4 regions of the Streptomyces fractus genome follow, and region 1 is predicted to be linked to each of the others. Evidence: riboswitches for the same ligand, from Rfam matches in the RefSeq annotation. Region 1 holds a riboswitch; each other region holds the start of a gene.
What was found. A riboswitch is a leader RNA that binds a small molecule or an ion and turns the genes downstream of it on or off. The one in region 1 is predicted to bind cobalamin.
Positions count from the first base shown of each region.

Region 2: linked by a shared signal. The riboswitch ahead of ACP4E5_RS43100 (ABC transporter substrate-binding protein) and the one ahead of ACP4E5_RS43990 (ABC transporter substrate-binding protein) in region 1 are both predicted to bind cobalamin.
Region 3: linked by a shared signal. The riboswitch ahead of ACP4E5_RS17565 (ribonucleoside-diphosphate reductase subunit alpha) and the one ahead of ACP4E5_RS43990 (ABC transporter substrate-binding protein) in region 1 are both predicted to bind cobalamin.
Region 4: linked by a shared signal. The riboswitch ahead of nicT (Nickel transporter NicT) and the one ahead of ACP4E5_RS43990 (ABC transporter substrate-binding protein) in region 1 are both predicted to bind cobalamin.

Region 1 covers NZ_JBMYHI010000002.1:9,212,254-9,215,034, forward strand. Annotated here, with positions in the region: gene ACP4E5_RS43990 (ABC transporter substrate-binding protein) at 51-1,106, opposite strand; cobalamin riboswitch at 1,143-1,332, opposite strand; gene ACP4E5_RS43995 (FCD domain-containing protein) at 1,341-1,607, opposite strand; gene ACP4E5_RS44000 (hypothetical protein) at 1,965-2,228, shown strand; gene cynS (cyanase) at 2,238-2,684, opposite strand.
Region 2 covers NZ_JBMYHI010000002.1:9,015,678-9,018,458, forward strand. Annotated here, with positions in the region: gene ACP4E5_RS43095 (FecCD family ABC transporter permease) at 1-177, opposite strand, end outside; gene ACP4E5_RS43100 (ABC transporter substrate-binding protein) at 264-1,340, opposite strand; cobalamin riboswitch at 1,371-1,512, opposite strand; cobalamin riboswitch at 1,654-1,776, shown strand; gene ACP4E5_RS43105 (hypothetical protein) at 1,838-1,963, shown strand; gene ACP4E5_RS43110 ((2Fe-2S)-binding protein) at 1,960-2,634, shown strand; gene ACP4E5_RS43115 (amidohydrolase family protein) at 2,751-2,781, shown strand, end outside.
Region 3 covers NZ_JBMYHI010000002.1:3,502,508-3,505,288, reverse strand. Annotated here, with positions in the region: gene ACP4E5_RS17565 (ribonucleoside-diphosphate reductase subunit alpha) at 1-1,292, opposite strand, end outside; cobalamin riboswitch at 1,420-1,550, opposite strand; gene ACP4E5_RS17560 (GNAT family N-acetyltransferase) at 1,614-2,114, opposite strand; gene mctP (monocarboxylate uptake permease MctP) at 2,219-2,781, opposite strand, start outside.
Region 4 covers NZ_JBMYHI010000002.1:8,200,324-8,203,104, forward strand. Annotated here, with positions in the region: gene nicT (Nickel transporter NicT) at 52-1,170, opposite strand; cobalamin riboswitch at 1,202-1,432, opposite strand; gene ACP4E5_RS39295 (inorganic diphosphatase) at 1,436-1,939, opposite strand; gene ACP4E5_RS39300 (GNAT family N-acetyltransferase) at 2,005-2,496, opposite strand; gene rho (transcription termination factor Rho) at 2,526-2,781, opposite strand, start outside.

The DNA.
Region 1 (2,781 bases):
GGTCTTCGGGTGCCCCGCCGCCACCGCTTGCCCAGAGACCGTGCGAGCCGTCACCGCGCGAGTCCGAACTCGCGCAGCCCCGCGGCCACCCGCTCCACACCGTCGACCGTCCGGATGGTCGGGTTCATGGCCTGCCCGCTCAGCCGCACGTACCGCTTCTTCTTCACGGCGGTCATGTGCTTCGTGACCGGGTTCGACTCCAGGAACCCGATCTTCTGCGCGGCCGACTCCGCGGACTGCGAGCGGCGCGTCAGATCGCCGATGACCAGCACGTCCGGATCGCGGTCCGCGACCGTCTCCCAGTTGACCTGCGGCCACTCCGCACGCGTGTCGTCGAAGACATTGCGCGCCCCGAGCTCCTTGGTGACGACGCCCGGAGCGCCGCAACAACCCGCCATGTAGGGCGAGTCGGAGTTGGCGAACCAGTACAGGACGTCCACGCCGTGCGCGTCGATCCCTGAAGTGGCCTTGCGGACCCTGGACTTGAGCTGGTCGATCAGCTTCTCGCCGCGCTCCTCCACGTCGAAGACGCGCGCCAGGTCGCGGATCTCGCCGTACACGACGTCGAGCCCCAGGGGCTCGGTCCGCACGCCGTCCCCGTCCCCGCCGTTGTCCTTGCCGGCGCAGTCACTGGGGGAGAGGTAGGTGGGCACGCCGAGCTTCTCGAACTCCTCGCGTGGCGCCACGCCACCCTTGCCGAGGGTGTACGTGAACGAGGCCGCGGCGAAGTCCGGTTCGGTGCCGAGGACCTTCTCGAACGACGGGTAGCGGTCGGCAAGACGCGGCACCTTCGCGTTGGCCTTCGCCAAATTCTTGGGGACCGGGTCGGTCCAGGTGCCGGTGCCCGCCATCCGGTCCTCGAGGCCGAGCGACAGCATGATCTCGGCGGAGCCCTGGTCGAGGGCGACGGCGCGGCGCGGGGTGTGCTCGACCCGCACCTTCTCGCCGCAGTTGTCGAGCGTGACACCGCCGCGCTTGTCGGCGCTGTCCTCGGTGGCGGCGGTCGTGCCGCACCCGGTGAGCAGCAGGGCGCCCGCCAACAGCGGGGCGCATCGGCGGAGTTGACGTGCGAACAGCACGGAGGTTCCTTCGCGTCCAGGGCTCATACGCGGAGCCGGCCTACGGTCCGCCCCCACGCCACGCGGCACTGGAGGCCGCCAGCAGGTCTTCGGACTCGGGGTCGTCCGCGCGAAGCGCCTTCCCGGGCCGATGTACCGGCCCAGTGGCAGTGGCTCCGCCCGTCACCCTCACCGCTGCGCGTCAGTTCCGGGTTCGCACCGGATTCCCTGACCCGTGTGCGTAGAAAAACACACAAAGGTACGACTGGCTCGGCGAAACTATCACGTGAGGACCGACTCCAGTTGGGGCCGGGTTCCGTCCCTGTGGTGGTCCATCAGGGAGACGAGGCGTTCGTGGTCCCGGACGCGGAGCGCCTCGACCATCTCCGCGTGCTCGTCGACGATCCGCTTCTGTGACATCGGGTCGTGCAGGAGACAGGCTCGGTAGCCGTCGCTCAGCCGCCAGACGCGGCGCGGTTCGGCGACGACGAGGTCCAGGCCCGACGCGGTGAACATGCGGAAGTGGAAATCCGAGTTGAGGCGGGCCATGGCGGTGAGTCCCCGAACCGGCGGGCGGCTCTGGCGGCACCCTCGACGACCTCCTCGCCCTGACCCGCGCCCTCGCCTCGCATGCCGTCACCACCCCGGTCGCCGAGTACGCCACCGCCGACTGGTGCCTCGCGTCCGGCGGCCCACTCCCCGCTGGGGCGCCCACCATCGCCTTCCTCCCCACGGACGCCGCAGGACCGGTCGACGACGGCACCGTCACCGCCCAACTGCCCGCCGTTCCCTGGGCGTCCGGCGCGCACACCCTGCTCCTGGTCCCGGAGACGAGGCCGGCGCGGGCCCGTGGACCATCGACCTCACCGGCCCGGGCGTCACCCGCCACCCGTCCCGACCCGCCCTGTGCGACACCCGTACGAGGCCGTCGACCTGACCGCGGCGCCGGTGACCGCGCCGCCGCCCGGCATACCGTCCCCCGCCCGCATCTGCGCCCGCCTCGCCACCATGCGCGTCCACCTCCTCCAGACCGAGGCCGCACTGAACCACACCCGCGACACCTACCGCGCGGACGCGTCCGAGCCGAGGGACGCCGCCCTGGGGCGGCTGGCCGTCGCCTCGGGAGAGGACCTCCTCTGGGACACCCTCACCGCCCCCGCGCCGCGCTGACCTCGCGGCTCACCAGGTCCGGTACGGCAGGAACTTGCCGTCCAGCGTGACGACCACGCGGTCGCCCTTCGGGTCCTCCCTGCGCGCGATGTCCATCGAGAAGTCGATCGCCGACATGATCCCGGATCCGAACTTCTCCTCGATGACTCCCTTCAGCGTGGTGCCGTACACCTGCACGATCTCGTAGAAGCGGTAGATCAACGGGTCGGTGGGGACCGGGGCGTCCAGCGATCCGCGCGAGGCATCCCGGGACAGCGCGGCCACCGTCTCCTCGTCCAGCGAGAGCAACGCCCCGGCGCGTGCCGCCTGGTCGCGGGTCATGGTGTTCTGGCCAAGGAGTGCGGACGCCGTCCACACCTCGTGCGCGCCGACGGCCTCGGCGATCTTCTCGAAGGTCAGCCCGGCGGACTCCTTGGCGGCCAGGGCACGACGGGTTGCTTCGCTGCGGTCGATCACGGCGACTCCCTGCGGTGGGGCGGACGGTCTCGGCCGACAACTACCGGCCCCCTGTTTCGGCAGCCGTTCCGGTGTGTTCGACTCGCGTAACACGCAG
Region 2 (2,781 bases), 200 kb from region 1:
CGCCCGCGACCAGTCCGCGTCCCCCCACCAGTCGGCGCCGAGCGCGTGCGTGACGATGCCCCACACCTCACCGGGCGGCACACGCACCGAGCCGATGGCGAGCCCGGCGGTGAGGGAGACGAGGAGCAGGGCGGTGAGCAGGGTGAGTGTGGCGGTCAGGCGCGCTCCCTGTCCCAGGAGAGCCCCCTGTCCTGGGCGCGCTCCCTGTCCCGGGCGTCGCCGCCGCACGTCCGTCGCTTGCTCGTCGGCCACCACGGGCGCCCTCACTTGAAGCTCTCCGGGTGCAGCCCGCGCGCCAGGCCCTCCACCGCGTACGCGGACCGGACCCCGACCAACGTCGCGGTCAACGGCAGCACCACGAACCGCTCGTGCTTGATGGCCGGGACGTCCGCGAGCGCGGGCTGCGCGAGCAGGTACCGCTTCTTCTGCTCGACGCTCTTGTCGCCCGCGTAGTCGTAGATCGCGATGACCTCCGGCCTGCGGGCGACCACCTGCTCCCAGGAGACGTCGCCGAACACGTCGTCCAGATCGGCGAAGACATTGCGACCGCCCGCCTGGTGGATGAGCTGCGTGCCGAGGCCCTTGCCGCCGGCGGTGAAGGCGGACTTGTCGCCGCTGTCGTACACGAACACGGGGACGGCCGGCTCGCCCCGCACGGCGGCGTTCGCCTCGGCGACCCGTGCGCGCAGGTCGGACACGAGGGCGTCGGCGCGGTCGGAGACCCCGAAGATCTTGCCGATGGCACGTATCTCGGCGTAGGTGTCCCGCATGGTCACGTTCTTCTCGCCGCAGTACTCGCGGTTGAGGTACGTGTCGATGCCCGCGTCGGCGAACGCCTTGCGCGAGCGGCCCTCCTTCTCGTCGAACGCGCTGGAGTAGCCGCCGTAGACGAAGTCGGGTTCGGATTCGAGGACCTTCTCGAACGAGGGTGCTCGCGCGGCCAGTTGGGGAACGGACTCGTAGTCCTTGCGCAGGCTCGGCAGGACGGCGGAGTCGGGGAACGACGTGCCGACCATGCGGTCCTTCAGGCCGAGGGCGAGCATGAGTTCCGCCGGATGCTGATGGATGGTCACCACGCGGGACGGCGGCTTGTCGTACGTCGTCTTGACGCCGCAGTCGTCGATGGTGACAGGGAAGCCCTTTGTGATCGACGACTGCGGGCCGTCGGCGTGCTCGGAGGCCGGCCCGGACGGGCCGCAGCCGGCGGCGAGCACCGTCGTCGTCGACAGCGCGGCGACGACGGCGGCGACGCGCACGACGAGGCGCCGCCGTCGCGCACGGGGTCGTGGCAGGGCATGGGGGAGTGAGAGGGCATGGGGACGGTTCGGACCGTCGTACACGTGAAGCCTCCTGCGGAGTCCGCGCTCCTCGGAATGGGCCCGCGACGGGTCAGTGACCTGACTCCCGGGCAGCGCTGACTCGCGCTGCCCGGTCACAGTGGCGGGACCGTGCCGGATTCGCACCGGCTTCCTGTCTCCCGTCGCGGCGATGACCTGGCGATAGTACGCAGTGAAGGGCAAAAGGCAAAGGCGAGGCAAAGTGGGGTGGCGTTCAGGGGAGTTGGCCACGCGGCCCACGCGGCCCACTCCGCCCCACGCGGCCCGGGCGGCGACGCGATGGCATGATGTCCGTGAACACGGGCGACGGCGGCCCGAGGAAACCGGTGCGAATCCGGTGCGGTACCGCCACTGTGATCGGCGAGCGGATCCCGGAAGAGCCACTGCCCCGCGGGGCGGGAAGGCCGGGACGAGCGCGGACCCGAGAGCCAGGAGACTCACGCCGTCGCCTCCTCGAAGCGATCCGGGGCGGAACTCCCCGGCGAGAGGGAGGATGCGGCATGGCTGAACGCCTCGCCGAAATACTGGCCCCCGTCACCGTCACCGTCACCGTCACGGACCAGGCAGTTCCCCGCCACGTGGTCGTGTGCCGCGCCGACGCGCCGCGACGGGTCAGGACCTCATGAACGAGGTGCCGTCGGAACACGTCACCGAGGCGTTGCACGACGTGGCGTCGCGACTCGGCGGATTCTTCGCCCTCGACACCACCGCGACGCGGCGGCTTCCCGACGCACCGCTCACCCGCGCCGGTCTCGCCGAACGAGCCCGGACGGTCAACGACCGCTACGCGACAGCCGAACCCCGCATCGGCGTCTCCATCGCACACCTGGGACTCGCGGCCCGCCTCTGGTCACCGGTCCTCGCCTGCGCGCTCGTCCACGGGATCGTGCCGACGATGCGCACGGTGGAGTGGTCCGGGGACGGCTCGGCCCTCCGCCTCCCCCGCCCCGAGGGACGACGCGCGGCGGAACTCCCGTCCCTCGCCGAGGCCATCCACGCGGAGGTCGACGGCGTCCTGGAGCGGGTCGAGAACGGCCTCACCGTCAAGGTGGCGCCGCGCCTCCTGGCCGGCAACTCCGCGTCCGCACTCGTCGGATCGGCGGCTCAACTCCTGAGATCCCGGCCCGACTTGCGGACGGAACTCACGCGCCTGACACGGGAGTTGCTGGAGACCGGCCGGTTGCGGGACACGGGCCGGATCACCGGCCCGGATCTGACATTCCGGCGCCGTAGCTGCTGCCTGTTCTACCGGGCCCCCAACGGCGGCATGTGCGGGGACTGCTGTCTGGTGCGCTGACGATGACAAGACACAGCGGCGCCGGGTGGCGCGTGCAGCCGAGAGCTCCTCGCTCTTTCTGATGTGCTGCGTTCCAGCAACCGACGTCCACCGCACGCGAAAGAGAGCCGCGCCTCATGCTGATCACCGCCGCGCAAGTCCTGGCCG
Region 3 (2,781 bases), 5.7 Mb from region 1:
AGGTTGGAGGAGTGGACGGTGTGGCCGGGCTCGGCGGTCTGGTTGGCGGTGCGGTTGGCGGCGTCCTTGAAGGTCAGCCAGCCGTTGCCGGTCTGCGCGAGGGTGCGCATCATGCGGCCGTACAGATCGCGGGCGGGGATGGTCCGCTGGGCCTTCCCGTCGGCCTCGGCCTTGCGGTACGCGGCGTCGAACTCCTCGCCCCACAGGTCGACCAGCTCGGGTACGTCGGCGGGGGAGAAGAGGGACCACGGCTCGTCGGCGTTCACCCGGCGCATGAACTCGTCGGGGATCCAGTGCGCGAGGTTCAGGTTGTGGGTGCGGCGCGCGTCCTCGCCGGTGTTGTCTCGCAGCTCCAGGAACTCCTCGATGTCGGCGTGCCAGGTCTCCAGGTAGACCGCCGCGGCGCCCTTGCGGCGACCGCCCTGGTTCACGGCGGCGACCGAGGCGTCCAGCGTCTTCAGGAACGGGACGATGCCGTTGGAGTGCCCGTTCGTGCCGCGGATCAGTGAACCGCGGCTGCGTACACGGGAGTACGAGAGGCCGATGCCGCCCGCGTGCTTCGAGAGGCGGGCGACCTGGTGGTACCGGTCGTAGATCGAGTCGAGCTCGTCGAGCGGGGAGTCGAGGAGGTAGCAGCTCGACATCTGGGGGTGGCGGGTGCCGGAGTTGAAGAGGGTGGGGGAGGAGGGCAGGTAGTCGAGGCGGCTCATCAGGCCGTAGAGGGAGGCGACTTCGTCCAGGGCGCGGACGCTGTCGTCCTCCGCGAGGCCGGCCGCCACGCGCAGCATGAAGTGCTGCGGGGTCTCGATGACCTGCCGGGTGATCGGGTGGCGCAGCAGGTAGCGGCTGTGCAGGGTGCGCAGGCCGAAGTAGCCGAAGCGGTCGTCGCCGGCGGTGTCGATGAGCGCGTCGAGGCGCGCCGCGTGGACGCGTACGAACTCGGCCGTGCGGTCCGCGATCAGGCCCTCGCGGTGGCCGACGGCGACCGATTCGGTGAAGGACGTGACGCCCTGCGAGGCGGCCTCGGCGGTGATGGAGCGGGTGAGGAGGCGGGCGGCGAGCCGGGAGTAGGTGGGGTCCTCGGAGATCAGCCCGGCCGCGGCCTCGGTGGCGAGATCGCGCAGCTCGGCCTCATCGGCCCGCGCCGAACGGCCACGCAGCGCGGCCGCCGCGATCCGGCCGGGGTCGGCGTCGGGGAGATCGGCGGTCAGCTCGGTCAGGGTGCGCAGCAGGGCTGCACCCGGGCCGTCCTGGGGGGTGGCTGAGACCGGTTCGGCGGGCGCGATGGTCACGTTGAGGCTCTCCCTCGCTCGGCTCGAGGCCTGCGGGGAGGAGGTGGCAGCGCGGGCGCGCAAACGCGGGCCCTCGTCCACCGGCCCTTTCCGCGAGGCCCGGACGTCGTCGACGCCCGGGCCGGTCGGCTCGGGCGTGCCGTCGACAGGTCATCGGACTCGCGTGAGCGCTTTTGTACGCCTACGCACACCGTTGCGGGACAGTTCCGGATTCGCACCGGATTCCCCTGTGGTGACAGCGAGAGCGAGCATACATGTTGTGTCGGGTCCTCGTGGCAGCCCCATATGTTGTGTCGGTGTTCCTTTCCCGCGCCCAATCCCTCAGTCGGCCGCCAGCTTCAACTCGTACGCGCGCAGCGTCACTTCCGGGATCGGGGCCCAGTCGCGGTCCGGGATCCGGGTGAAGCCGAGGCGTTCGTAGAGGCGGTGCGAGGCGGTCGCGAGCGGCTGGGTGCAGAGCACGACCGCGGTCTTGCCGGCCGCGCGGGCCCGGTCGATCACGGCCCGCACGAGCGCCTCGCCGACGCCCTGCCCGCGTGCCTCGACGGCGACGGCCAGCATCCGGAACTCGGCCTCCGAGGGGCGCGCCAGCTCCGCGTACGGGTGGTCGTGCGAGGAGACGTAGGTGACGCCGCCGAGGACCCGGCCTTCCGGGTCCTCGGCGACGAGCACCTCGGCCTGCCGCGCGCGTTTCTCGACGTCGCGCAGTTCGGCGGCGTACCAGTCGTCCTCGCCGAACGCGAGGAGGCCGCTGCCGAGATAGGCGCGGGCGCTCAACTCGCCGAGCGCGGCGTACTCATCGGGGCGCACTGTTCTGATCACGACGCCATGGTTACGCGACCCCCGGCCCTGGTCGCAACGCTTTCCGGAAAATGCGTCGGGCCCCTCCGCGGGGGAGGGGCCCGACACGCGCGTGTACGGCTCGACTAGTGGCCGGCGCCCGCCGTGATCGGCAGGTCGACCTGGACGCCCTTGTCGCCCGCGTCGGCCGTGTAGTCCTCGCGGGTCGTCTCGTCGACGCCGTCCGGGGCCTTGACCGCCTTCAGGACGAAGGTCAGGACGACGGTGACGACGACGTTGAGGACGAACGCCGTGAAGCCGATGTAGCCGATCTCACCGATGCCGGGGATCTCCGCCGACGAGCCGCCGAAGTGCTTCTGCGTCGGCGACGCGACGCCCCACGCGGCGAGCGTGCCGTACACCATGCCGACCGCCCAGCCGGCGAGCAGCGCCCAGCGGTGGAACCAGCGCGTGAACAGGCCGCCGACGAGGGCCGGGAAGGTCTGCAGGATCCAGATGCCGCCGAGCAGCTGGAAGTTGATGGCGACGGTCTTGTCCATGGTGAGGACGAAGGCCAGCGCGCCCACCTTCACGAGCAGCGACACCAGCTTGGAGACCTTGGTCTCCTGCGCGGGCGTCGCGTCCGGCTTGATGAAGTCCTTGTAGATGTTGCGCGTGAACAGGTTCGCGGCGGCGATGGACATGATGG
Region 4 (2,781 bases), 1.0 Mb from region 1:
GTGCCGCACCGAGATCAGTGCAGCAGCGCGCCGCGCACCCCGGCAACCGATTTATCCGGCGTCGGCCAACCGCGCCGACCACCGCTGCTCGACCCTCGCCAGGCGCCAGTAGGCGATCGCCGCCACCCACACGACCACGAACAGGCCCACGATCACGTACCCGACGTTGTCGAGGTCGAGACCGGCGATCCAGCCGGTGACCGCGTCGCTCAGGTCGAGCTTGTCGTGCAGGACGCCGACGAGCTCGATCGTGCCGATGAAGAACGCGACCGCGATGGACAGGCCGGTGATGGTGAGGTTGTAGAACACCTTGCGCACCGGGTTCGAGAACGCCCACTGGTAGGCGAAGTTCATGAACGTGCCGTCGAGCGTGTCGAACAGGCTCATGCCCGCGGCGAACAGCAGCGGCAGGCACAGGATCGCGTACCAGGGCAGGCCCGCGGCGGCGCCGCTGCCCGCCATCACCATCAAGGTCACCTCGGTCGCGGTGTCGAAGCCGAGCCCGAAGAGGAAGCCCAGCGGGAACATCTGCCCCGGCCGGGTGATCGACTTGGTGAAGCGGCCGAGGATCCGGTTCATGAACCCGCGGGAATCCAGGTGCTGCTCGAGCTTCCGCTCGTCGTAGGAGCCCGCGCGCATCGCCTTGAAGACCTTCAGAATGCCCATCAGGGCCACGAGGTTGAGCGCGGCGATGAGGTACAGGAACGTGCCGGAAACGGTCGTGCCGACGATGCCGAGCGCCTGGTGGGTGCGGGAGTCGTCGTTCATCAGGGTGCCGGCGAGCGCCGCGCCGCCCGCGACGAGCGCCGCCATCGCGACCACCACGCTGGAGTGGCCGAGCGCGAACCAGAACCCGACCGAGACGGGCCGCTTGCCGTCCGCCATCAGCTTGCGGGTGGTGTTGTCGATGGCCGCGATGTGGTCGGCGTCGAAGGCGTGCCGCATGCCGAGCGTGTACGCCGTGATGCCGAGGCCGATACCGAAGGCTTTGTTGCCCACTTCGTAGTGCTCGGGGACGACGAGCAGGAACAGCACGCCGAACGCGACGACGTGCAGCGCGGCGATCACCGCGATCAGGCCGGCCGTGCGCAGCGTGTCCTCGCGGCGCCAACGGAAAGCAGGGGAAGGGGAGTTCGGGGCAGGGGTCGGGGAGTTCCCGGGCAGGGTCATGCGTCGATCACGCTCCAGCACCTCGTGGATCACTTCGTGAGATGCCGCGGCCGGTCTCCTGGCTTACGGGTGTGCCCGCCGCTCCGGCCTTCCCAGCGGCCGACGGCCACCAGTGGCGTACAGGATGGAACGGCGGGCTCCGGGCGCGTGACTCGAAAGACGCGCGGTCCGAAACCCGATCACAGTGGCGAGGGCCGCTCCGGAATGGGCCCCTGAGGGGCCGTCACCGGTCTTCCCGAGCACCACGGCCCGACCACCCTACTACCTACCCGGACGCGCGTTCGCGGGCCCGGTGGATCTCCTCGTAGGCCTTGTCCCGGCCCTCCCAGTGGGAGCCGTCGACCGACTTGCCCGGTTCGAGATCCTTGTAGACCTCGAAGAAGTGCGTGATCTCCAGGCGGTCGAACTCGGGGATGTCCTCGATGTCCCGGGTCGCGTCGTGCCGCGGGTCGTGCGCGGGAACGCACAGGACCTTCTCGTCCGGGCCCTTCTCATCGCTCATCACGAACATGCCGATCGCCCGGCACTCGATGGCGCAGCCGGGGAACGTCGCGTCGCCGGTCAGGACGAGGGCGTCCAGCGGGTCCCCGTCGCCGCCGAGCGTGCCGGGGATGTAGCCGTAGTCCGCGGGGTACTGCGTCGACGTGAACAGCATCCGGTCGAGCCGGATCCGCCCGAGTTCGTGGTCCATCTCGTATTTGTTCCGTGAGCCCTGCGGGATCTCCACGATCACGTCGAACGCCTCGGCGCGTGCCTGACTGCTGCCCAATGTGGCCTCCTTGCCGCATTCCGACGCCCCCGAGTGTGCGGCCTGCCGGGCAAGGGCGGAACCCCTCAGGCGGCCGGGGGAATGGGGAATTCGAGTTCGGGCCGGTCCCAGGCGACGGCCGGCGGGCGCGCGGGGACCGTGCCGGTGCGGTGCGCGCCCATGCTGCGGTAGAAGCCCTCGGCGGGCGGGTGCGAGACGACGCGGACGTGGTCGAGGCCCGCGGCCTGCGCCTGCGCCCGCATGTGGTCGACGAGGAGGCGCCCGATGCCCCGGCCCTGCGCCTCGTCCGCGACGAACATCAGGTCCAGCTCCGGCGGCACGGTCAGCAGCGCGTAGAAGCCGAGCACCCGCTCGTCGGCCGGATCCACGGCCACGTAGACATGGTGCGCCTCGATGTAGTCGGGGCCCACCCGATAGCCCGCGACCATGGAGGCGTACGGGTCCCGGTAGGCGCCGGAGCCGCGCACGAGGCGGGTGAGGCGCCGGGCGCCCCGGGCGGTGGCCCGCCGGACGGTGACCGCCGGGGTCCCTCCGCGGCGCGTAATGCTCGCGTTCATGTGTCGAGTATTACGCATACGGGGCGGGGTCAGGCGGTGGGCACCGTGGAGTGCGCCTGGCGCAGGAACGCGGCGTTGTCCGGGGTCTGGCGCAGCTTGTCGAGCAGCGCCTCGTAGGAAGCGGCCGGGTCCCTGCTCTGCAGGGCGCGCCGCAGTCCGCGTACGACGGTCAACTCGGGTGCTGGCAGCAGGAGTTCATCGCGGCGGGTGCCGGAGGGGGTGAGCTCGACGGCCGGGTGGACGCGGCGCTGCGCGAGGACGCGGTCGAGGCGCAGCTCCATGTTG